DNA from 3 places in the Sulfuriferula nivalis genome. Region 3 is predicted to be linked to each of the others. Evidence: predicted binding sites of a transcription regulator. Region 3 holds the regulator's gene; each other region holds the start of a gene.
What was found. Region 3 encodes FliA, which starts transcription of late flagellar genes. Its sites were predicted from a motif close to CTAAAGTTNNCNNAAANNNTGCCGATANNA; they were not measured.

Region 1: a site for FliA is predicted at 2,312-2,341, ahead of flgM (flagellar biosynthesis anti-sigma factor FlgM). Genes of this name have one in related genera too.
Region 2: a site for FliA is predicted at 3,743-3,772, ahead of SFSGTM_RS08155 (flagellin N-terminal helical domain-containing protein). Genes of this name have one in related genera too.

Annotation. Positions count from the first base shown of each region.
Region 1 is NZ_AP021881.1:2,034,921-2,043,208, reverse strand. It holds gene SFSGTM_RS10105 (hypothetical protein) at 1-85, opposite strand, end outside; gene rimO (30S ribosomal protein S12 methylthiotransferase RimO) at 141-1,454, shown strand; gene SFSGTM_RS10095 (flagella synthesis protein FlgN) at 1,469-1,942, opposite strand; gene flgM (flagellar biosynthesis anti-sigma factor FlgM) at 1,945-2,265, opposite strand; gene flgA (flagellar basal body P-ring formation chaperone FlgA) at 2,403-3,083, opposite strand; gene flgB (flagellar basal body rod protein FlgB) at 3,245-3,655, shown strand; gene flgC (flagellar basal body rod protein FlgC) at 3,661-4,065, shown strand; gene SFSGTM_RS10070 (flagellar hook assembly protein FlgD) at 4,080-4,745, shown strand; gene flgE (flagellar hook protein FlgE) at 4,761-5,981, shown strand; gene flgF (flagellar basal-body rod protein FlgF) at 6,008-6,748, shown strand; gene flgG (flagellar basal-body rod protein FlgG) at 6,857-7,639, shown strand; gene SFSGTM_RS10050 (flagellar basal body L-ring protein FlgH) at 7,659-8,288, shown strand, end outside.
Region 2 is NZ_AP021881.1:1,650,890-1,659,177, forward strand. It holds gene fliK (flagellar hook-length control protein FliK) at 1-1, opposite strand, end outside; gene SFSGTM_RS08135 (flagellar protein FliT) at 5-343, opposite strand; gene fliS (flagellar export chaperone FliS) at 348-827, opposite strand; gene fliD (flagellar filament capping protein FliD) at 977-2,413, opposite strand; gene SFSGTM_RS08150 (flagellar protein FlaG) at 2,428-2,772, opposite strand; gene SFSGTM_RS08155 (flagellin N-terminal helical domain-containing protein) at 2,839-3,564, opposite strand; gene SFSGTM_RS08160 (GGDEF domain-containing protein) at 3,795-5,369, opposite strand; gene SFSGTM_RS08165 (response regulator) at 5,544-6,188, opposite strand; gene SFSGTM_RS08170 (PAS domain-containing sensor histidine kinase) at 6,194-7,645, opposite strand; gene SFSGTM_RS08175 (hypothetical protein) at 7,811-8,137, opposite strand.
Region 3 is NZ_AP021881.1:1,924,766-1,933,053, reverse strand. It holds gene flhB (flagellar biosynthesis protein FlhB) at 1-1,004, shown strand, start outside; gene flhA (flagellar biosynthesis protein FlhA) at 1,001-3,085, shown strand; gene flhF (flagellar biosynthesis GTPase FlhF) at 3,082-4,356, shown strand; gene SFSGTM_RS09545 (MinD/ParA family ATP-binding protein) at 4,349-5,137, shown strand; gene SFSGTM_RS09540 (RNA polymerase sigma factor FliA) at 5,141-5,872, shown strand; gene SFSGTM_RS09535 (flagellar motor protein) at 5,854-6,594, shown strand; gene motD (flagellar motor protein MotD) at 6,604-7,377, shown strand; gene SFSGTM_RS09525 (endonuclease MutS2) at 7,436-8,288, shown strand, end outside.

The sequences.
Region 1 (8,288 bases), 110 kb from region 3:
AATAGTAAACGACAGCCATTAACGCGCCACCGAAAATCAGCACCACCGCAGCTTGAATCCAGCTGCTGGCAGTAACGATCATCATAATCCAGATATAAGCAAACGCAAAAAATATAATATACATGAGAAAGTGGAATTAAATGAATGCTATACCCAAAGTTGGTTTTGTATCGCTAGGTTGCCCTAAAGCGTCGTCTGATTCAGAACGTATTCTGACTGAATTACGTGCAGAAGGCTATTTGATTTCACCAAATTATCATGATGCAGATCTGGTCGTGGTTAATACTTGTGGGTTTATTGATGCCGCTGTCGAAGAATCGTTAGATGCGATAGGTGAGGCGTTGGCAGAAAACGGTAAGGTAATCGTCACTGGGTGTCTAGGCGCGAAAGCTGATGTGGTAACTGCCGCGCACCCTAGTGTGTTGGCGGTAACGGGTCCGCATGCAACTGAAGCGGTGATGGCGGCAGTACATGCACATTTGCCCAAACCTCATGATCCTTATCTGGATCTCGTGCCGCCACAAGGAATTAGACTTACACCTGATCATTATGCCTATTTGAAAATATCTGAAGGCTGTAATCACCGTTGTACTTTCTGCATTATCCCGTCTATGCGTGGCGATTTGGTGAGCCGTCCTATTGGTGACGTGATGCAGGAGGCAGAGCGTTTGGCTGAAGCGGGTGTAAAAGAACTGTTGGTGATTTCGCAAGACACTAGTGCATATGGTGTGGATGTGAAATACCGAACAGGTTTTTGGCAGGGTCGCCCTATACGTACGCGTATGACAGAATTGGCGGCAGCGTTGTCCGAGCTTGATGTATGGGTGCGTTTGCATTATGTCTACCCTTACCCGCATGTGGATGAAATTATCCCATTGATGGCCGAAGGCAAAATCTTACCTTATCTGGATATTCCGTTTCAGCATGCCAGTCCACGTATTTTAAAAGCGATGAAGCGACCTGCTGCTGCTGAAAACACCTTGGCACGTATACGTGCATGGCGGGAAATCTGCCCGGAGCTGGTGATACGCAGCACATTCATCACTGGTTTTCCTGGTGAGACTGAAGAAGATTTTCAACAGTTAATGAATTTTATCGATGAAGCTGAATTGGACAGGGTTGGTTGTTTTACTTATTCTGCTGTGGATGGTGCAACTGCTAATGCTTTGCCAGACCATGTGTCTGATGAGGTTAAGGAAGAGCGTCGTGCACGCTTAATGGAGCGCCAGGCTGACATCAGCGCGGATCGTCTGGCGGCACGAATTGGTCAAACCATGACGGTGTTAATTGATGAGATTAGTGAAGAAGGTGCAATAGGGCGCAGTTATGCTGATGCACCCGAGATCGATGGCGTGGTGGTGATTGAAGATGGTGCGGATTTGGCTGTGGGTGAATTTGTAACTGTGGAAATTACTGATAGTGGTGAGCACGATCTGTGGGGCGAGGTCGTTTAGCTTGAATCAGCGTCCTATCCGCTAACGATAGGGCGTGCTTTAGTTGAACTGCTGGTTTGTCCATTTGGACCGTAGACGCTACCAGATTTGTTGCTGCCGTGTAATATGTTAAGTGCGTTTTGGGTGCGGGCTAGATGTGTATTTACAAGCAGGCTGTTGGTTTGATTGAGCAGTTTTGCAGTTTTAACTTGTTGTATCAATGCCTGCCATGCTTCATTTACTTCACGTGCATTGTTTTGCTCTATCCATGTTTGCATGCCTGTATCGTCGGCTTGGTAGTTTGCTGCAGCTAAAATAAGATGGCGTTTGTTTGCTTGATCAGCCAGCTTAGCAATCAGGTTGGCTTTTTGTTTAGTAATGGAGTCTATGGCTTCAATGTTCGCGGCAACCAGCGTTTCTTGTTCATGCTTTATCAATTCAACAAGTTGATCGATAGCTTGTTGTTCGTGGTTTAAATTCGCTAATAATTTAGTGCCTATAGTGCTCATATCTACCCATTTCTAGATTGCAACAAGTCTCTCACAGAAGTAATTAACTCATTCGCGATTTTACTGGAGTCAACTTGAAACTGACCATTTGCAATAGCTGTTTTGATAGACTCAACTTTTTTAGTATCAAACGCGCTGGTGCCTGCAATTTGCACCTGTAACGCCTGAAGTTGAGACGACAGCGGCGACAAGGTTACTTTGGCGCCAGTGTTGCTGTTAGCCGTCGATACCGCAGCAGCTTGCTCGTTGCCCTTAGCACTGTTCGTGGTTGTATTACCCACCGGCAGGCTGGTTATGTTTTTAATGGAGTCAGTAATTTTCATGATAATCTTCTTTCAATCAAGGTTCAGATACTCTGAACTACATATGGATTGTCGGCAGGTTCTCAATAAACTTTAACTGAATTTAGCAAAATAAATAAATAAAATAATAACGAACCTTTTTGATGTCAGAAAATACCTTAATTTGATATTTCTGCACTGCCATCTGGTTTAGCTATGCCAGTTATTACTTGTCCATTAATTAATCTTATTTGTACAGGTTGTCCAGCGTTTGCATTGTTCAATGCGTGCCCCTCTGTACTTACTTCAAATCCATTTCCAGTTGTAATGATACGTACATTCTGTCCCTGTTTAATCGCTGCCAGGGTTTGCACTGCATCAGACCGTAAAGGTGTCCCAGCAGGTATGGAAATGGTCATGATTTTACCAGTGGCCTGATCTTTGCTGGTGATGACCCCATTGGGTAGTTTAGTCAAATCACCAACGGCTATGCTGAGTTGTTCATCACTTAGCATCTGTCCGCGTGCTAATGGCGCAGCACTGATTACATAATTTCCTGTGACACGAACATCAGCCTGGACAAACAGCGTCCAAGTGCTTGGGACGCTACAACGAACGCCGACAGTGGTCTTGCCCCAGATACGGCTGCCATATGGCATGAATGCTTCCAGATTGCTACACGGAGCAAGATTGAGCCTGTCGTCAATTTTTCCAAGAGTGATTTTGACTTTGCCAGGCAGTCCCACTGACTGCGTCTGTAAAAACTGAGTAACCGTGTTCAAAATACTATTGCTGTCCTGCCGTGCAGGCTCTGCCCAGCTCAGTGTTGGGAGTAAAAGTAGAATTATCAGTAACCTCATTAGCAGCGTGCTCCCTTTTTCTGACTCTATCATAAGTTGATACGTTTTTCCTAAAGCGAAGAATAGCACCTGTAATAGGGGCTTATTTATACCTTTGCATTTTGATGGAAGCGCTATCATTAAATCAATATATATGTGCCATCGTGACTATGGAGAACAACATGATAGGTAAATTTGACAACAATATGCAATTTCACGAAGTTGCATTAAGGCTGAGAGAACAGCGTCAGCAAGTATTGGCTTCTAACATTGCCAATGCTGATACGCCTAACTATAAGGCGCGTGATTTTGATTTTGCGCAGGCTATGCAACATGCATTAGCGCCTGCCAATTCTGGCGCATCCGAGTTAAGCGCAACTAATTCTGCGCATTTTTCAGCTGGCAGTAGCCAAACTATCGGCGGAGTACCATTGCAATATCGCGCTATTCGTCAGGGTAGTGTGGATGGTAACACGGTGGATATGGATGTGGAGCGCAATCAGTTTACCGATAATGCGCTGCGCTATGAAGCGAGTTTGACTATTGTGACTGGTCAAATAAAAGATATGTTAGCAGCGTTACAGCAGGGGTAATCATCATGTCATTATTTAGCGTTTTTAATGTTGCAGGATCAGCCATGAGTGCGCAATCTCAGCGTCTCAACGTGGTGGCAAGTAATTTGGCAAATGCCGATAGTGCAACCAGTTCAACCGGACAAGTTTATAAAGCCAAGCAGGTGGTTTTTTCCGCTGTGCCTGTGAATGGCGCTGAGGCGACTGGCGTTAGAGTGACGCAAGTGGTTGAAGATAAATCGCCACCGCGAATGATGTATGACCCTAAAAGTCCGCTGGCTGATGAAAAAGGCTACGTCACTATGCCTAATGTAAACGTAGTGGAAGAAATGGTTAACATGATTTCAGCCTCGCGTTCTTATCAAACCAATGTGGATACCATGAATGCGGCTAAATCCATGTTACAAAAAACTCTGACTATCGGTCAGTAATTTAGGAGTTCACCATGAGTACAACTAATACCGTTTCTTCTAGTTTATTGGCCGCAATGAATCCTAGCCAAACCACTACGACAAGTGCGGCTACGGCAGCGCAAGATCAGTTTATGAAGTTGCTAGTGACGCAAATGCAGAATCAGGATCCATTAAATCCTATGGATAATTCACAGATGACTAGCCAATTAGCGCAGTTGTCAACGGTCTCAGGTATTCAACAAGTGAATACAACTTTGCAATCGATGATAAGTAGCTTTCAATCCTCACAAACGTTGCAAGCTGCCAGCATGATCGGTCATGGCGTAATGGTAAACGGTTCCAGTATGAGTTTGAGTAATGGCAGTGCCTTATTTGGTGTCGATCTGCCAAGCAATGCCAGCAGTGTCAATGTCACTGTGTTAGATGCTAATGGGCAACCAGTTCATAGTTTTGATCTCGGTGCGCAGCAGGCGGGGCTGATACCTTTGCAGTGGGATGGCACGACGGATAGTGGTGCGAAGGCGGCGGATGGTGCCTATAGCTTCAGAGTAACTGCGTTGCAAGGTTCTCAGGCTTTGAATGCACAGACTTTGTCATATGGACAGGTGGCAAGTGTTGCCAGCAATGCGCAAGGGATTAAGTTGACTGTGCCGGGGTTAGGTGAGGTCAATATGTCAGATGTACTTCAAATTCTATAATCAAAGGAGCTTAAAATGGGATTCCAACAAGGACTGAGTGGATTAAATGCGGCTTCTAAAGATTTAGAAGTTATCGGTAACAACGTGGCTAACTCAAGCACGGTAGGTTTTAAACAATCTCAGGCGCAATTTGCCGACGTTTACGCCAGCTCCTTGACTGGTGCAGGTTCGTCATTGCAGGTAGGGATAGGAACTAAGGTTACGAATGTCGCCCAGCAATTTACTCAAGGAAATATCACTTCGTCTAATAATCCACTGGATATTGCGATTAATGGAGGTGGTTTTTTCCGTCTCAGTAATAACGGCACTATCAGTTATTCGCGGAATGGCCAATTTCAATTGGATAAGAATGGTTTTATAACCAATTCAGATGGTTTGCATGTGACGGGTTATACAGCAAATTCAAGTGGGGTGTTGTCTACAGGTGCGCCCACTGATATATCTATAAGTACTGCAGATCTTCCACCTAAAATTACTTCCAAAGTGGGGGCTGTACTAAACTTGAATTCTGGCGAGGCCGTTCCAACAACCACACCTTTCAATATTGCAGATCCAACCACTTATAATCAGGCCACTTCGGTTTCAGTGTATGACAGTTTAGGTAACTCTCATATATTGCAGACTTTCTACGTTAAAACGGCATCTAATACTTGGGATGTGTATGCATCAGCTGACGGAACAGCAATAGGTGCGCCTACTGTGCAGGGGACGCTTGCATTTGACAGCGCTGGTGCATTGTCAAGCGGATCACCATTCAGTGTTGCAGTTCCAGTAACTACTGGCGCAGCAACGCCTTTGTCGGTGAGTGTGGATTACACCGGCACAACACAATTTGGTTCCACATTTAGTGTGAACGCACTGACCCAAGATGGTTATACCTCGGGAAAGTTAACTGGTTTCAATACTGGTAGTGATGGCGTAATAACGGGGCGTTATACCAACGGTCAATCTGCCACTTTGGGGCAAGTGGTGTTGGCTAATTTTGCTGATCCTAACGGTTTGCAACCATTGGGAAATAATACTTGGGCAGAAACGGCGGCTTCTGGAACTCCATTGGTGGGTTCGCCAGGCTCAGGCCCGTTAGGCGTGTTGCAATCTTCAGCTACCGAAGACTCCAACGTGGATTTGACAGCAGAATTGGTCAACATGATTACAGCGCAACGAAATTATCAGGCGAATGCACAAACCATCAAAACTGAAGATCAGGTGATGCAAACGTTGGTGAATTTGCGTTGATGATACTGCGATAAGGGGGGCAAGTCATGGATAGGCTGATTTATACCGCGATGACAGGTGCAAAGCATGTCATAGAGCAGCAAAGCACGGTTTCGAATAACTTGGCTAATGCTATGACTAATGGTTTTCGTGCCCAATTGGACTCGTTTCGCGCAGTTCCAATATTAAGTAGTGGCTTGCCGACACGCACTTTTGTGGTGGACTCAACCGTGGGGACAGACTTTACTCCTGGCCCCATACAGCAAACTGGGCGTGATCTGGATGTAGCAGTGCAAGGTAAGGGGTGGATCGCAGTTGATGTGGGCAATGGCACAGAAGGCTACACTCGTGACGGCAGTTTGAAGATTAATGAAAATGGATTGTTGCAAACCGAGAAGGGTATGAATGTGATGGGAGAGTCTGGGCCTATCACTATCCCACCTGATGAAACCATTACTATTTCCAAGGACGGTACGGTTTCAACCATACCCAAAGCGGGTGCGGCGACTTCGGTGAATGTGCTGGGGCGAATTAAATTGGTGAACCCTGCTGAGACAGATATGGTGCGCGGTGATGATGGTTTGTTTCGTAGTAAGGATGGTAAGCCATTTGATGCGGATGCCAATGTCAGTGTAGTGGATGGTTCTGTAGAAGGCAGTAATGTCAGTGTGGTATCGGCGATGGTGGACATGATTAGTTTGGGACGGCAATTTGAAATGCAAATGAAATTACTGACCAATGCTGAGAATAACTCCAGTAAAGCCAGTCAGATCCTCACTTTAACTTAGCACAGATAGATACATAATTAACTATACAAGTCGCTCAATGTGAGTAAACCCTGACTTAGATATGATGTTAGATATGGGCGACCCTTTTAATTCCTGTAGGAGAACGAGATGATACGTTCATTATGGATTGCTAGAACTGGTCTGGATGCGCAACAAACGCAAATGGATGTGATCGCGAATAACCTGGCTAACGTCAGTACCAATGGTTTCAAGCGTTCACGTGCCGTATTCGAAGATTTGTTGTATCAAACTCTGCGTCAGCCAGGTGCGCAATCTTCACAGCAAACTCAATACCCTTCTGGCCTGCAGGTAGGTACAGGGGTACGTCCTGTGGCAACTGAGCGTATTTTTACCCAAGGTAATTTACAGCAAACAGGAAATGACAAGGACGTAGCAATACAAGGATCAGGATTCTTTCAGGTATTGTTGCCAGATGGCACTACGGCATATACGCGTGATGGTTCCATGCAGGTAGATAATCAGGGTCAGCTGGTAACCTCAAGTGGTTACGTTATCCAGCCAGCGATTACGATCCCTGCAAATGCGCAAAGTTTGACCATAGGCACTGATGGTACAGTTTCAGTCACTCAACCAGGAGTTACGGCAGCAGTGCAGGTTGGATCTTTGCAATTAGCTACCTTTATTAATAATGCTGGTTTGGAAAGTAAAGGTGAAAATCTTTACGTGGAAACAGGTGCTTCAGGTAGTCCAAATACCAATACGCCTGGAACGAATGGTGCGGGTGCCTTGAATCAAGGATATGTAGAAACATCTAACGTCAACGTGGCAGAAGAACTGGTCAATATGATAGCGACACAACGTGCTTACGAGATTAACAGTAAGGCTATTACGACTTCTGACCAAATGTTGCAAAAACTTACACAGATGTAATAGTGCTTTGAGAATAATCATGAAAACTTGGTTACTACTTGGGATGATGCTTACTGTGCTGGCCGGATGCGGCACTGTGCCAGGTACCATAGTGAAAGAGCCACTAACAGCTAAGCCAATTGCGCCTGTATCGACGAGCGCAAATAATGGTTCCATTTATCAGGCAAATAATTACCGTCCCTTGTTTGAAGACAGAAGAGCACGTTTGATTGGGGATGTGATAACAATTGCTATCGCAGAGAAAACCAGTGCGGGTAAAGCAGCGTCAAGTTCGGGTAGCAAGTCTGGGAGTATGAGTGCGACCATTCCGAGTATCGTGGGATTGCCATTCAAAACATTGCAAGGCTTGGGTGTAAGCGCAACGACATCGGGTAAAGATGCCGATTCAGACGCTTTATCTTCAACTAATAATTTCACTAGCACTATTACAGTAACGGTTGTCGATGTTCAATCTAACGGTAACTTGGTAGTGAGTGGGGAAAAGCAGATTTCTTTGGATAAAGGTGTTGAATATATACGTTTCTCAGGTGTGGTTAGTCCCGATGCAATACAGGCTGGTAACGTAGTGTCTTCTACACAGGTTGCTGATGCGCGCATAGAATATCGCACAAATAGTCGAATTGATGCAGCGGCCGTTATGGCGGCTATG
Region 2 (8,288 bases), 270 kb from region 3:
TTTCTTATCGCAACGATTGACTGCCATAAGACACGGAGAGTTTTTGTTCCATCTGGGTGCTGCTAATTAAACCGGATAACTTTTCCATCCATGGCTCAGTTAAATTACGAATTTCTTTGTCATCAGCTAAAATTTGCTTGATTACTGTTAACTTGCGATTGCGTAAAGCGGGCGTCAATTTGACAGGTGCTTCGTAAGTTGAAAGTTGGTTAATATGTGTAGCTACTTTTGATTCCAAACTAATCAAATCATCCCAGGCGCCCTGACGTGCTGCATCAAGCATGTTCTTGGTGATTTGTGCAACTGACTCGTAAGTATCAATAATTTCTTCACAATTCATCATGGCATTATGCCTCCACAAAGGAAATTTTACGAGGTGCCAGTGTATCGTGCGGGGTTGTTATGGGAGCGCTAGCTATAGTTGAACGCACATTATTTGTGTTATCAATAGTGATCCAAGCGCTCCGTAACTCTTCTAATAAAGATTTCACTTCATTTAGCTTGCTAATGTCGTTATGAACGTTTGCATCGAGTAAACGCATTACCATGTAACTGTACAAAGCGTCTAAGTTCAAGGCGATTTCTCCACCAACGTCCTTATTCAAGCTTGCTTGCAAACCATCACTGATGATAGACATAGCATGAGAGATTGCTCTACCCTTTGGTGCGATTTCATTGTTTTGGGTATGCGTAATGGCTTTATCGATAGCCATTTTTGCACCATCAAACAGCATGGTAATCAGCTTATGTGGTGATGCTGCAAGTACGCCGGTTTCCAGTTCTACTTTTGCGTATGCATTTATGCCTCTTTGCGCAGATCCAAACATGATTTTATCCTTATAGTCCATGCAGCTGATTGTTTCGCTTTATACCAGTACTTTACTGATACCCCATGATATTTATAACGGCAAAAAGAGGTGTAAATTTAGTGTTAATCAAAAATTTATATTCTGACAGCGCTATTTAAGTGACGTAATTATGCGAGTTGTTTGGTCAGGAAGCTGCTGGTGGCATTCATGCTACCTAACAATACGTTCAGATTGCTATATTGTGTAATATAGTTTTGTTTAACTGTAACTAGGCGCGCTGTTAACTGATCAATTTGTGTGTTGTCGTTTTTTATTGAGCTATTTAAACTTGCAGTACGCGTGGCAATTAGGCCATCCCCAGGTGAGAGCATAGAAGTCGCCCAGGCATTTAATCGCGTACCTATGCCCGAAGTCGAGGACACTAGATTATTCAGATCGCTAAAATTATTAGTAATGGCATTGTTAAGCGCCGTGCTATCTAATTGCAATGAACCGTCAACCTGAAAAGCTATACCAACCTGGGCTAAGGAGCTATAAGCACCACCGGTTACTGCAGTATTAAACACATTGCGTAGTTGATCTTGCATGGCGCGAATTACGCCATCACCAGCTAATGACCCCGCTGGTGAGGTGCTGGTGCCATAAGCTGAGCGTGAAGTGAGTTGGGTGGCAAGCGCATTATATGCGCTAACTAATCCAGTAAATGCTGTGTTAATGGTGTTTGTATCTCTAGCAACCGTTAAGGATTCTGCGGAAGTGGTTGTCTTATTAAGCGACAATGTTACGCCTTGAATAGCATCGGCAACTTTATTGGATGAGCTGGTGATCGCAATACCATTTACAGTCAGATTCGCGTTTTGCGCCGTAACTGTTTGATTGAGATTTTGTGTGCCAGCAGGGTCATAGGCTAATAAGTTGTCAACGGCACTGTCACCACCACTAGTGGTGATTTTCATACTGTTGCTGGCACCCGAGCTATTCGACGTTAAAGTCAGGCGATATGGCGTGCCACTACCATCGTTCACAATAGTCGCAGTAACACCCATGTTGGCCGCATTGATCGCGTCTCTGATACCTTGCAGAGAATTGTTGCTACTGTCTATAGTGATACTTTTTGTACCGCTGGCATTGGATGTAAAGCTCGCTCCACTGTACACGCCATTTGTTAATGTGCCCGTAGGCGGTGTGCCCAGGCTAATACTGCCAAAATCAAATGTAATGGTGGTCGCTGTGCCAGTGCCTATGGCTGCAGTACTGCTCGTTTGTCCTGTAGCGACTAAATTTTGAGCTTGTGCAAGTTGAGTCACATTTAACGAGTATGTTCCAGCTACAGCAGTGCTGTCGGCAGATGCGGAAAAGATACTTGAGTCCGAAGGCGTAGCTACATAACCCTGTAAATTATTGGTCAGGTTGGTTATTGAGGTTTGTAAGCCCGACACTAAGCTGCTAATAGTGCCCCAGGAAGATATCATGGACTGATAGCTAGTGACCGCGGCATTAAGTTTATCTACCGGTTGTTGCTCGACTGCCATCAATTGTGAAACAAGTGACTGAACATCGAGCACACCTGATGCGGTTGAAGATGCGACTGTACTTGTTGACATGATATTCTCCTTGCTTAAGCCTTATGATTCAATAGCATACCGCTTTGATATTGGTCTATTGAGTGTGCAATCGCCAATATTGCCTTTGACGGAAATTGCATAATCACATCGCCTGTTTGGCTATCAACCACAGTGACTACGGGTCTCTTTGTTTCTGTATCCACACTGAACTGCAAGCTCTGATTTGACTGCGCCATGGCATGGTTCATAGTGTCTACCGCAGCATGTAGCTGTTGAGACGTCGCTGATTTTTCAGGGGCTGGGGCTGGCGTCGGAGTGGGTGCAGGAGAAGCGACTTTAGCCGCACCCGTGTCAGGAGTAGCGGCTAGTCCGGTTGAACCTATATTTTGGATAATCATGATGATATCCTCCTAATGTTTTAGCCCTAAACAGCGATCTGTTTAGGGCTAAGTCATACTAGCGTCTTATCGTAACAGTGACAAGACTGACTGGGGGTTTTGGTTAGCTTGTGCTAATGCTGCTGTCCCCGCTTGTTGCAAGATGTTGTTTTTAGATGCTGCAGCTGTCTCTGCGGCATAATCTGTATCCATGATACGGCTGTATGATGCAGATACGTTCACGGATTGCAGTTGCAACACGGCTACAGCTGAACCATAGGTTGCCATATCTGCACCGTAGCTTGAACGAGCAGTAGAAACGGCAGTAAGGTCGGCATTAATGGTTGCAATTGATGCGGAACTCCCGGTGGCAGTAAGCGTAGGCTTCGTACCAACTGCACCTCCTACAGTACCCGTTGAGTCAATAACTGCTCCGGTATCGCTGGTGGCTAAAGCATTAATGCGGGTATTTTCTGCTATCAATGCTGTTGCCTCTGCGCCTGATGCCGTACCGCCCAACTGCACTCCAATCTCATATAAACGTTGCAGATTGGCGGTAATTTGTGCCATATAGCCGTCATTGGTTTGTGCGGTTGAGATGGCGTCATTTGAATTGCGAGCTGCTTGGTTTGCACCGCGTATCGTAGTGTCGTAGGTAGTGGCAGTCGCTAGGCCAGTTGCATCATCTTTTGCGCTATTGATACGTAAGCCTGATGAAAGGCGTTCTTGAGCTGTCTGTAATGCTTGTTGTGATTTATTCAACGCTTGGCCAGCAAACAGAGCGGATACGTTAGTGTTAATGACTTGTGCCATGATAATTCTCCTTAAATAACTCGGGTCTATGAATCAACTTAGTACTTCAGCGCTGGAACTTCTCTTTGAAGCATTTTCACCGCTGTTATTTACTTTATCGGTCATCTTTTGAAGAAGTTTAATGTTTTTTTCTAAACTTTTACTTTCTTCAGTTCACTGCTTTGCTAGCCAGTTACCCAGTTTTCGGCTACGTTTAAGGAAAACTTTAATTTATTTATTTGTCAAAAAACTTAATCGGCTGCAACTACACGGTTTTTCCCGGTCTTTTTGGCTTTGTACATGGCTTCATCTGCACGACGAATTGTTTCAGCCATTGCTTCATTTGGTGCGCGAGTAGCGACGCCCGCACTGAAAGTAATGAACAGTTTCTGATTGTTAAACATGAAAATACGTTTTGTTAGTTCCTTTTGTAGGCGACCAACTACATCAACTGCTTCTATTGTTGGTGTGTCGGGCAAAACAATGATGAATTCTTCACCACCGAACCGGCCAACCACGTCCATAGAGCGCAAAGTATCTTTAACGATACGTACGATATGGATAAGTGCTTCATCACCTGCTTCATGCCCATAGGTATCGTTTAGTTTCTTAAAGTCATCGATATCCAGCATAGCAATGCTTAGGGTTGTTCCATGGCGATCAGCACGAGCTTGTTCACGCTCAAACACATCATCTAGACCACGACGATTCAGGCTGTTGGTAAGCTGATCATGACTCGCTAAAGCACTGACTTCAGCTAGTTGAGATTCTAGTAGATGAATGCGGGCTTCTGCATCTTGTGCTTCTTTATGCGCTACCAGCATTTCGTCGCGAGATTTTAATGCTTCCGCCTGGATGCTGCGTGTATCCCGCATCACATCATCCAAAATGGTATTAAGTTCGCTAATGTGTTGTGCTTGCGCAATTTTTTGTGTGTAGATATCAATCTTGCCATGGTAATCACCGGTAGTGGTGGCGATAGAACCTAAACGATCAATAAAGATCGTAATCATGTTTTTAACAGTGATTTTAGCTTCTGACAGGCTGTCCTTTAAGGTACCTTGCTTGTAAATAACTTCCTTCAGGCTTTGTGTCGCATCTTCCAGAGCATGATGGTTGACTGGGCCGGCAATTAGATTTTGCACTACATTAATTTGGCCGCGTAGCCAGCTGTCATCATCGAGTAAGTAACTGACGTTGTCCAATAACAACCTGAATAAACGCAACAGCATATCTTGCTGTTCAGCGATATCTCCACTTTTAAGTTCGATACGGAAGCAGAGTTGTTTTAAGCGATTGCCAATATCTGTGAGCTCTGCATCAGTCCGTGCATCTTTGATTGCATTGCCCAATGCTTCAGATTCTGCTGCTAGTTCAGGTATGTTGGAGAGTAGTGAAGCGACGGCAAATGTCAGTGTGCGGGTGAGGAGTTCACGTAGCAACTGAGTTTGCTCTGTATCTGCAGCAATAACTTGTGCAACCGTGCTTACAGCGGGTGCGGCAACGACTTGCATACTTGGTTTTATTTGGTTGTTAATAAGCTCATTCAGGTCTTCCTGATATGCAGCCCAGTTATTGGATTCAGCAGCTTTACGTAAGCGCTTTCCGAAGAATGAGGCTTCGCCAGGAAGACGAGTGAGCTCCGTGGCAAAATCATTAAGAATAATTTGAGGATTGTGTGTCTCTATAACGCCGCTGATTTTATTGTACGCTGCGTGATATGCCTCAGGAGTCGGGGCGATTTTTTGCATAGCCAACTGGCGAAATGCTTCACGAGCAATTTCTGCGGGGTTGAGCGGTGTAGAATTTTCCGGTGGGGTTTTCATGATTGCACTCGCTTTCTAGCACAGTTACCATTTCGATTAGGTATAATGGTAACTGATTTACTAGAAGCGCAATCAACTGATTAACGGCATAAAAACCGATTACTTTAGGGTTTAGGTGAAATAAATATTAAATAATTTCACAATTTTTTATATCTAATTGATTATTAATAATAATTAAACTAAATTATTTTTCATTGCATAATGCATTAATTCTGCATTATTTTTTAATTGCATCTTTTGCAACAAGCGTGCGCGATACATGCTGACTGTTTTAACAGACAAATTCAAATCTATAGCAATGTCACTAACGCACTTCCCAGAGGCTATCATGGTCATGGTCTGGTATTCACGATCAGAAAGTGTCTCATGGGCTGATGATTGGTGTTTACCACCAATTTGATTGGCGAGTTCTTGCGCCAGTGCATTGCTAATATATTTGCGACCAGCAAAGACTTCCCGTATAGCATCCACTAGCTCAGCAGGTGCGCTTTGTTTATTTAAATAGCCGGATGCGCCCGCTTTAAGTGAACGAATGGCATATTGATCCTCACTATGCATAGAGAGCATAAGTACCGCTATATAAGGAGCCTCTTTTTTGATTTGCTTTAATATTTCAATGCCATTGCGATCAGGCATGGAAACATCAAGTAGCAGGACATCAAACTCTCGGTTTCGTGCCAGTTTAATTGCCTCATGACCTGTATCAGAGTCACCAGCAACGATTAAGTCCGTAGTGTCGGCCAGAATTTGTTTCAAGCCTTCTCGTACGATAGCGTGATCGTCAACAATATATACGCGAATTTTTTTATCTGTAGTCATAATTATTACTCATGAGTTAGTGGAATGTTGATGAGAATGTTAGTTCCCGTTTCGGTGCTTGATGTAATAGACAATTGCCCACCTAACGAGTTCACGCGCTCCATCATGCCGCGTATACCAAAGGACTTTAACTTCAGCCTGTCAGCTTGTTCCATACCTTTACCATTATCATCTATCTCTAAGGTGATGTCGGCTTTCTGTTTTTTCAAGTGCACATGAACTAATGTTGCATTCGCATGTTTGCTGATATTGGTTAGCGCTTCTTGAAAAACCCTAAAAAGCGCCGTTGCCTGATCGGAATTGAGCGCAATATCATCATCTGATGTTATAAATTCACAGGTGATACCCATTTGACGTTCAAATTCACGCGTTTGCCATTCTATCGCAGCTACCAAGCCCAAGTCTAAAATACTAGGACGTAAATCACTGGCAATTCGCCGGACTGATTCTATGGTTCTATCCGCTAACATGTCAATATAGTTGATTTTTTCAAGGCAGCTATCGTCAGTCGCTAACCGTCGTTTGACTAATGTTACTGCCATCTTGATAGCCGTCAGATTCCCGCCTAATTCATCATGTACTTCACGTGCAATACGGGTACGTTCCTGTTCTTTAATACGCTCTGTGTGTGATGATAATTCTGCCAGTTGCGCCTGTGTCTGCTTTACTTCCATTTCCTCATGCTTGGTCTGCGTAACGTTAGTAATAACGCCATTCCACAGTGTGCTGCCATCCTTTTGTAGCGTTGGGGTTGCTCGTATTGCAATCCACTTTATATCCTGCCACGCTTCTATCCAAACTTGACCTTTCCAGTTCCATGTATGCATGGATGAAGCCGACTGTTGCATAGTATCCCAGTAGGTTGCTCTATCATCGGGCACAATTAAATCGACAAACAGATTGGCATCATGGATTAATGCATTTGATACGATGCCTAGCAGATCAGCACAACGATCGCTAACATATGGAAAAGCAACTGAATTGTCGGGGCGACGCAGGAGCTGAAAAACCAGACTGGGAATGTTAGCGATGATTTCCTGGAAACGTGACTCACTTAATTGCAACGCCGCTGCATTGGTTTGCTGTTGGCTCAAGTCGCTCCCAATTGCGATATAGGAGTGTGCAGGATCAGGTGAGCGAAATAATCGGAAGGCAATGGGATATGTCGAGCCGTCTCGTCGCAGGTTTGTTGTTTCAATACTTACTGATTGCTGAGTATGGTTACAAATGTTTGCCAAAAGCTCATCCAGTACTTCAGGCGTGAGCGTAGGTGAGATATCAAATTGAGTCTTTTGGGTTAATTCATTAAGGCTGTATTGCAGATTAGTTAATGCAGATTCATTTGCATGTGCGATTTTTTTGGTTGCGCAATCAATGAAATAAATTTCACTAAAAGAACCATTTAGCACAGTGAGTAGCCATGCAACATCAATAGTTTCTTGATTAAATGGGAGCATGAAGGTGAGCTTATGAATGAAAGTGTCATATTCTATCTTATCAAATAGTAAAACGTACTAAATAAATAGCATAGTTTTATGTCACTGCGGTTCAGTAGTGTTGCGGTGCTGAATCCCCTTGTGGAAATTCAGCACTAACTATCATTTGCCAACTTTGTATTGAGATTATATTGATGAAATGCTTTGGCTCGCTGATTGTGAAAGCGCTTGCAGATAATCATTAACCGAAGCATATGTATTACCGGATAGGCTTTGTGCAGCCTGCTGGATATCTGCGCCTGATTGCTGAGACTGGGCGATACTTTTCATAGATGATTTGGCTTCATCACGATTCTGAACCGCTTCTGGACTGGAAAAGTTTGATAATGCTTGAGCAAAAGAACCGCTGCCGGATTTGCAGCAGTGTTGAGCTTTTGCCATGTGGGTTTCCATTAATGATTTGGCGTTAGCTGCATTGACACCTGTTCCTATTGCACTTGGATTGAATGACATTTTATTCTCCTAAATAAAAGTTAATGAATTTGCATGAAGCAATTTTATTGTAGGACAAAAATCTATTTTTTAAGTATTAAATAAGGGGGTTATTCTGCCTCTATTCTTAATGATTAAATCAAAGTAATTTTAATTAATTATTAAAATACAA
Region 3 (8,288 bases):
TGAAAGCCATGCTGGTTTCTGGCATGTCATTTACGCGTGATCAGGTGTTTGATATGAACCTGATTTATACCCAAATTGGCGCAAATCTGATGAAGTTGTTGGTCGCTTTTGCACCATTGGCTGGTTTACTAATTCTAGTGGCTTTATTATCACCTGCACTAATAGGCGGCTGGTTGTTCAGCAATAAAGCACTTGTTCCTAATTTTGGACGAATGAACCCAATCAAGGGTTTGAGCAATATGGTGTCCACTCATGCCTTGGTGGAATTGGTGAAAGCCGTTGCCAAAGCAACACTGGTCGGTGTTGTCGCATGGATGGTCATGCTGCATGAAAAAGAAGCTGTGATGGCTTTAGGCAATGAATCGGTGCAGGCAAGTACAGCTCACGTTGGACAGTTGTTGTGGTACGCCTTTATTTCCATGACTTCAGCACTGGGTCTGATTGTGGCGATAGATGCACCTTATCAAATGTACCACTATGCTGAAAAGCTGAAAATGACGCGTGAAGAAGTGCGTCAAGAGGCCAAAGAAGCTGATGGTAATCCGCAAGTTAAAGCAAAAATACGTCAGCAACAGCGTGAAATGGCGCGTCGCCGGATGATGTCTGAAGTTCCTACGGCTGACGTGGTCGTCACTAACCCTACGCACTATGCAGTGGCATTACGTTATGTCGATGGTGGATCTAGTGCACCTATTGTGGTGGCGAAAGGCGCAGATGAAGTTGCAGCCAAAATTCGTGAAATCGCAGCTGCGAATAATATTCCTACATTAGAAGCGCCGCCTTTAGCGCGTGCTTTGTATCAACACACTGATTTGGGTGAGGAGATTCCACAAGCGCTCTATACCGCAGTGGCCGAAATTCTGGCTTATGTATTCCAGTTACGCAGCTACCGTGTCCGTGGTGGTGTTGCTCCGACTATGCCTAAAGATATTGATGTGCCTGCTGAGTTGGATCCGTTGAATCCAGCTGCTGCTAAACCACTACTTGATGGGATGCCGCTATGAACGGATTTAAATTACCAGCCTGGATGACAGGCGTAACCGGTGGCGCAGTACTAGTCGCCCCTATCATCATTATCGTGATGTTATCGATGATGGTGTTGCCATTACCTGCATTTATCCTTGATATTTTCTTCAGCTTTAATATAGCGCTGTCTATCATTGTGTTGTTGACCAGTTTGTATACGGTTAAACCGCTTGATTTTATTGTGTTCCCAACCGTGTTGCTGGTTAGCACTATGCTGCGTCTGTCATTGAACGTTGCATCTACGCGTGTGGTGTTGACCGAAGGTCATACTGGTCCAGATGCAGCTGGTAAGGTAATTGAGGCATTTGGTCACTTTTTGATAGGTGGTAATTACACAGTAGGTATTGTGGTATTTATTATCCTGACCATTATTAACTTTATGGTGGTTACCAAGGGTGCTGGACGTATCGCTGAAGTGGGTGCGCGTTTTACTTTGGATGCGATGCCAGGTAAACAAATGGCGATTGATGCTGACTTGAATGCAGGTCTGATTGGTGAACAAGAAGCTCGTCAACGTCGTTCAGATGTTGCACAAGAGGCCGAATTCTACGGCGCGATGGATGGTGCGAGTAAATACGTGCGTGGTGATGCCGTGGCAGGGATTATGGTTACCATCATCAATATCATCGGCGGGTTGATAGTTGGTATGGTGCAGCATGATCTGGCATTTGACGTGGCAATTAAAAACTACACCTTGCTCGCCATCGGTGATGGTTTAGTTGCGCAGATTCCTTCACTGATTATTTCTACAGCGGCTGGTATCGTTGTATCTCGCGTTGCAAGCGATCAGGATATTGGTAGCCAGTTGTTGAATCAATTGTTTGCTAAGCCTGCTGTATTGTATATCGCAGCAGGCATTATTGGTGGTATGGGATTGATACCTGGTATGCCACATGTGGCTTTTGTCATGTTGGCTGCTGTGTTGGCTGGTGGTGCTTATGTGCTTGTGCAAAAAGCAAAACTGGCTGCGGTTGTTCCTGAGCAAGCGCCCGCACAAGCGCCTTCTGAATTAGAGGAAGCAACATGGAAAGACATCGTGCCTGTGGATACATTGGGCTTGGAAGTTGGCTATCGTTTGATTCCGCTGGTAGATAAAACACAAGGCGGTGAATTGCTTAAACGGATTAAAGGCATACGTAAAAAATTCGCACAGGAAATTGGCTTTTTGCCACCTTCTGTCCATATTCGTGACAACTTGGAACTGCGTCCTTCGGCTTATCGCATTACGCTTAAAGACGTAGAGATGGGGCTGGGAGAAGCATTTGATGGGCAGTTTTTGGCTATCAATCCTGGTGTGGTCAGCGGTACGCTACCTGGCAATGCCACGACAGACCCAGCCTTTGGTTTGCCTGCGATTTGGATAGAAGGTGGTTTGCGGGATCAGGCGCAATCATTTGGATATACCGTAGTTGATGCGGGTACAGTTGTAGCAACCCATCTTAACCATTTGATGAGCATGCATGCAGCTGAGTTATTAGGGCGGATGGAGGTGCAGCAGTTGATTGATCATTTGGTAATTGAGTCACCTAAATTGATTGAGGATTTAGTGCCCAAGCTAATGACGTTAGCTGCTTTACAGAAAGTATTACAGAATTTGCTAGTTGAAGGCGTGCATATACGTGATATGCGTACCATTATTGAAACTCTGGCAGAGCATGCCGGGCAAGTGCAGGATACTAACGAATTGACAGCGCTGGTGCGTATTGCACTGGGACGCGCCATCGTGCAGCAGATATATCCAGGTTCACAAGAGTTGTCTGTGATGGCATTGGATAATCGTTTGGAAAGGTTGCTAATGCAGGCTATCAATGCAGGCGGTCCTGATGGCGCAGGTATAGAGCCAGGTTTGGCTGATACTTTAGCTACGCAAGCGAATCTGGCAACTCGCCAGCAAGAGCAAATGGGTTTGCCTCCCGTGTTAATCGTTCCAAGTTCATTGCGTGCGTTGCTGGCTCGTTTCTTACGTCGCGCAATTCCACAGTTGAAAGTGTTGTCACACGCAGAAATCCCGGATTCTAAAACCATAAGAGTAACCAGTTTAGTTGGAGGTCAAGTATGAACGTACAGAAATTTATAGCGAATAATTCGCGTGATGCATTACGCCAGGTGCGTGATGTGTTGGGAGAGGATGCTGTCATTCTGTCTAACCGTAAAGTGCCTAATGGTGTAGAAATCATGGCGTTGGCTGGAGATGATATAGCCTCATTGGTCAGCCCATCTGCTGATAAAGTGGTGGAAAACAAGGCGCCACTGATGCGGTTCGATGAAGAACCAGCAGCAGTGGTTACACGTCCGACAGTTCGTCCTGCTGTCGCAAAGGTGGCGTCAACTACTCCGTCTAGCCAGGTCAACACGCAGCGCGAAATGAACGAAATGATGGAAGAAATTCGTGCAATGCGCAGTATGCTGGAAGTGCAGTTGAGCGAAATTTCCTGGGGTGCTATGCAGCATCGCGATCCTAGTCGTGCTGAAATTATGCGTGAATTACTCTCAACTGGTTTTAGCGCTGGCCTGTCGCGGCATTTGATAGAGCATTTGCCTGCAGTGAACTCATTTCCTGAAGGAATGGCTTGGATCAAGTCTGTGTTGTCACGCAATATCAATGTGATGAGCAATGAAAACGAAATTCTGGAGAAGGGTGGTGTATTTGCTCTGGTTGGGCCAACTGGCGTGGGCAAAACTACCACTACTGCTAAGTTAGCTGCGCGTTGTGTGATGCGTCATGGTGCTAATAAGCTGGCTTTAATTACGACTGATGGTTATCGTATTGGCGGTCATGAGCAACTGCGTATTTATGGCAAAATCCTTGGCGTCATGGTGCATTCAGTTAAAGATGAAAGTGATTTACGCATTGCGCTTGAAGAGTTGAAAGGTAAGCATACTGTATTGATTGATACCGTTGGTATGAATCAGCGCGACCAGATGGTTGCTGAACAGGTGGCGATGTTGTCTGGTATGGGTGCGCAAGTGAAACGCCTGTTGTGCCTGAATGCAACGTCTACTGGCGAGACTTTGAACGAAGTGGTGCGTGCATATCAAGGCAGTGGTTTGGCTGGATGCATAGTCACTAAAGTGGATGAAGCCGCTACTATAGGTAATGTGCTGGATGTAGTGATACGGCAAAAACTGAATTTGTATTATGTAGCTAATGGACAGCGTGTACCTGAAGATTTACATACTGTACAGCGTGCAGATTTGATTGAGCGTGCATTTAAATTGCGTCGCGAAACCAACGCGTTTCAATTATTGGATGATGAGTTATCTTTGATTGTGGCTAATGCTGTACGTGCCAATCAGGATGCTACATTGCGTGGGGTGCATCTTGGCTAATTTACATATAGATCAGGCCGCAGGATTGCGGCGCATGCTGGCGGGGCCTAAGCCTCGTATAGTGACATTATTGTCGGTGCTAAGTGTCGCTGAAAAAAATGCGATGTTAACCAATTTGTCCGCATCATTTGCGCATCTGGGGAATGACGCAATTTTGATCGATGCTCGTCATCGTGACGGTGTGGGGGCGCGTTTGGGGCGCACACGTCGCGCAGGTTTGTTGGCTGTGGCGCGGCAAGAATGTGCTTTAAATGAAGTGATACAGCCTATACAAAATGGTTTTAATTTTGCGTCAGTACTGGGTGGAAATGCGCAGGAAACTCATTATAGTGAACAAGATAAGCAACGATTGTCCAATGTGTTAAGTGTGCTGGCGCAGCAATATGGTACGGTTATTGTGGATGCTGAATTGGATAGTTCAGATAGCTTGCCTGTGCAGGCATTGGCGGATGGAGAAGTGGTTATTCATATTTCGACTAGTGCAGAATCAATCAAAGCGGGTTACGCTTTAATTAAACAATTGAATGCAAATCTCGGTCGTCGTGGGTTCGGTGTATTGGTAACAAATGCAGAAGAAGAACAGGCGCAGCTGGTTTATGCTAATCTAGCGAAAACAGCGAGTCGTTATCTTGCGGTGCCGTTACATTTTATGGGTTCAATTCCTGCTGATGACCATTTAAGCCGTGCCGCGCGATTAGGACGTTCCGTTATTGATGCCTTTCCGATGGCTATGGCTTCGGTGGCGTTTAGACGTATTGCAGGGCAATTAGGTATTTCTTGATTTATGTATAACGCAAACGGCAAATCTGATAAAAATCAATTACTCAAAGAGCATGCGCCTTTGGTGAAACGATTGGCTTATCAACTTCGGGCTAAATTACCTTCCAGCGTTGAGGTGGATGATTTGATCCAGGCTGGCATGATAGGCCTGTTGGATGCTGTAAACCGTTATGAAGAGTCACACGGTGCGCAATTTGAGACTTATGCTGTACAACGCATACGTGGTGCGATGCTGGATGAATTGCGGAGTACGGACTGGTTGCCACGTAATTTGCGTCAGAATATGCGCAAAATAGAAGTTGCCATGTCCGCGTTACAGCAAAAATTAGGGCGCATGCCGACCGAATTGGAAGTGGCCAAGTCGATGAAAATGACGCTGGCTGAATATCAGGATCTGCTCAGTGAGAGTAGCGGTCACCAGTTGATTTATTATGAGGATTATCATGACGATGATGAGCATGATAGTTTTCTGGATCGTTTCTGTGCTGATGTGTCGGGAGACCCGCTTTCCGGTCTACTTCAAGATGATTTCAGAGATGCGTTGATTACGGCGATAGACAGTTTGCCTGCGCGCGAAAAATTATTGATGGGGTTGTACTACGAGCAAGAATTGAATTTGAAAGAAATTGGCGCGGTAATGGGTGTATCAGAATCACGAGTTTGCCAATTGCATAGCCAGGCAGTTGCACGTATTCGTTCAAGTTTAAGGAGCCAGTTGTGGACTGGGGCAGCTTAACAGGTATTATCCTTGCGTTAGCTGCGGTACTTGTGGCGCACCTGCTCGACGGTGGGCATATAGGTTCGCTGTTACAACCAGCTGCGTTTATTATTGTGGTCGTGGGCACGCTCGGGGCGGTCTTGATACAAACCCGATTGCCGGTGTTTAAACGCGGCATGCGTATGTTGCGCTGGCTATTTAAGCCGCCAGAAGATACTCGTCCCGCCATCATGCGTGAAATTTTCGTGTGGAGTAATACCGCAAGACGCGAAGGTTTGTTGAGTCTGGAACCGTATATGCGTTCTTCCAAACATGCTTTTACTGCTAAAGGCTTGCGTTTGATCATAGATGGTATCGATGCAGAGAAACTAAGGGCGATACTTGACACTGAAATTGATGCTTATGCCTTGGAGCAAAGGCAGGCGGTTAAAATTTGGGAAGCAGCGGGTGGCTATTCACCTACTATAGGTATATTAGGTGCGGTATTAGGTTTGATTCACGTGATGGAGAACTTAACAGACCCAGCTAAGTTAGGCAGTGGTATTGCGGTAGCTTTTGTCGCGACTATATACGGTGTGGGTTTTGCCAATTTGTTTTTTCTGCCGATATCGAATCGGTTAAAAGTGATCGTAAATCAATCGGTTCGTGCACATGAAATGATTGCTGATGGTTTGTTGCTGATTATTAACGGTGAAAACCCTCATGTAGTTGAAGATCGTTTGGCGGCCTATTTACGCTAGGGGCAGGTAATGTCACGAAGAAAAAGAAGGCAGGGGGATGATGATGAAGAGCATGATAATCTCGACCGTTGGTTGGTGTCTTATGCTGACTTTATGACTTTGCTGTTTGCATTCTTTGTGGTGATGTATGCCATTTCAGCAGTCAATGTAGGCAAATATAAAGTTTTGTCTGAATCACTGGGGAGCGCTTTTGGCTCTGCCAGCGAACAAAATCCCGGCAGCAGTAAAAATAAGTCCAAGGCTATTACAAATAAATCCAATGATAGTACGGTAATTCGTCAAGAGCGGTCGCAGATGACTAATGTGGCGAATGATATTTTGCATGCACTATCACCGCTCATTCGAGAAGGCAAAGTACGGGTGACACAGACAGCACATGGTGTAAGCATAGAAATTAATGCCAGTTTGTTATTCGCACCGGGTGATGCAAAATTGGCGGCTGAATCGAGACAGGCACTGGGTGCGATTGCCAACGTGCTGAAGATGCAACGTAACGATATTGAAATTGATGGTTACACTGACGATGTACCAATTAGTAATTCGGCTTTTGCGTCTAATTGGGAGCTTTCTGCTGTTCGGGCAAGTAGTGTTGCGCGTGAATTTATGAATAATGGTGTGGCAGAAAATCGCTTAATGGTGGTTGGTAATGGACCAAATAAGCCCATTATGCCAAATGATACGGCAGAAAATAGGGCACGTAATCGTCGGGTGGAAGTGGTAATACTGTCTAACTTGCCTGAAGCTGCGAGAGAAACAACTTTGGTTGCACCAATAGTACATTAAAGTCCAGATTGTCATCGCAGTGTAACTTTGTTACGATTTGGTAATTTGGATAGCGTTTATGCAAAGCGATCTTAAAGCGCTCGAATTTGATGGAATACGACGCATCATCGAACGATTAACGTTTACCCCTTATGGTGCAGATGCGGCACGTAATCTCGAACCAGCCCCCGATTTATCAATAGCACGTCAGATGCAAGCTTCTGTTACTGCCGCACGGCAAGTGGTGGATGCATATTTAGTACCTAAAATACAAAATACACCTGACATACGCGCAGCTTTACGCCAGGCTAACCAAGCAGGTGCTGCGCTACCAGCAAGTGCTTTACATAATTTGCGCATTATCATGCAATTAGGCTTGACCTTACGAGCGCTAGTAGCCAATTATGCGGAGTTGTATGGGCAAATTCATCATCTTAAAGCGCCTGCGGATTTGATGGCAGTATTGGATAAAACTGTCAATGCAGCTGGAAGATTACGTGAAGATGCGACGCCTGAGTTGACAGCGATGCACCAGCAGTACCACGAGGTGCAGCACAATATAGAAACACAACTAAAATCTTTAATGCGCTCGTCAGAGTATGCAAGCTACTTCGATGAAAATAGCCGTGTGCAATGGCATGGCATGCGGGCAGTGTTGACAGTGCGAGCCGTCAATGCAGATAAAGTTAAAGGTGTGCGCCGTGGTTCAAGCGGTGGTGGGCGGGATGTGTTGATAGAGCCGATTGAGGTGGTTGCCCACAATAACCGTCTGGAGACCCTGAATGGACAGATAGAGGGGCAAAATCAGATTGTGTTGCGTGCGACTACCGATGTGGTACGCGTACATTTAGAAGATTTACACCACTTGGTCGATGGTATTACGTGGATAGATCTGGCGTTGGCCGCAGGTCAATTTTCTGCTGCGCTTAATG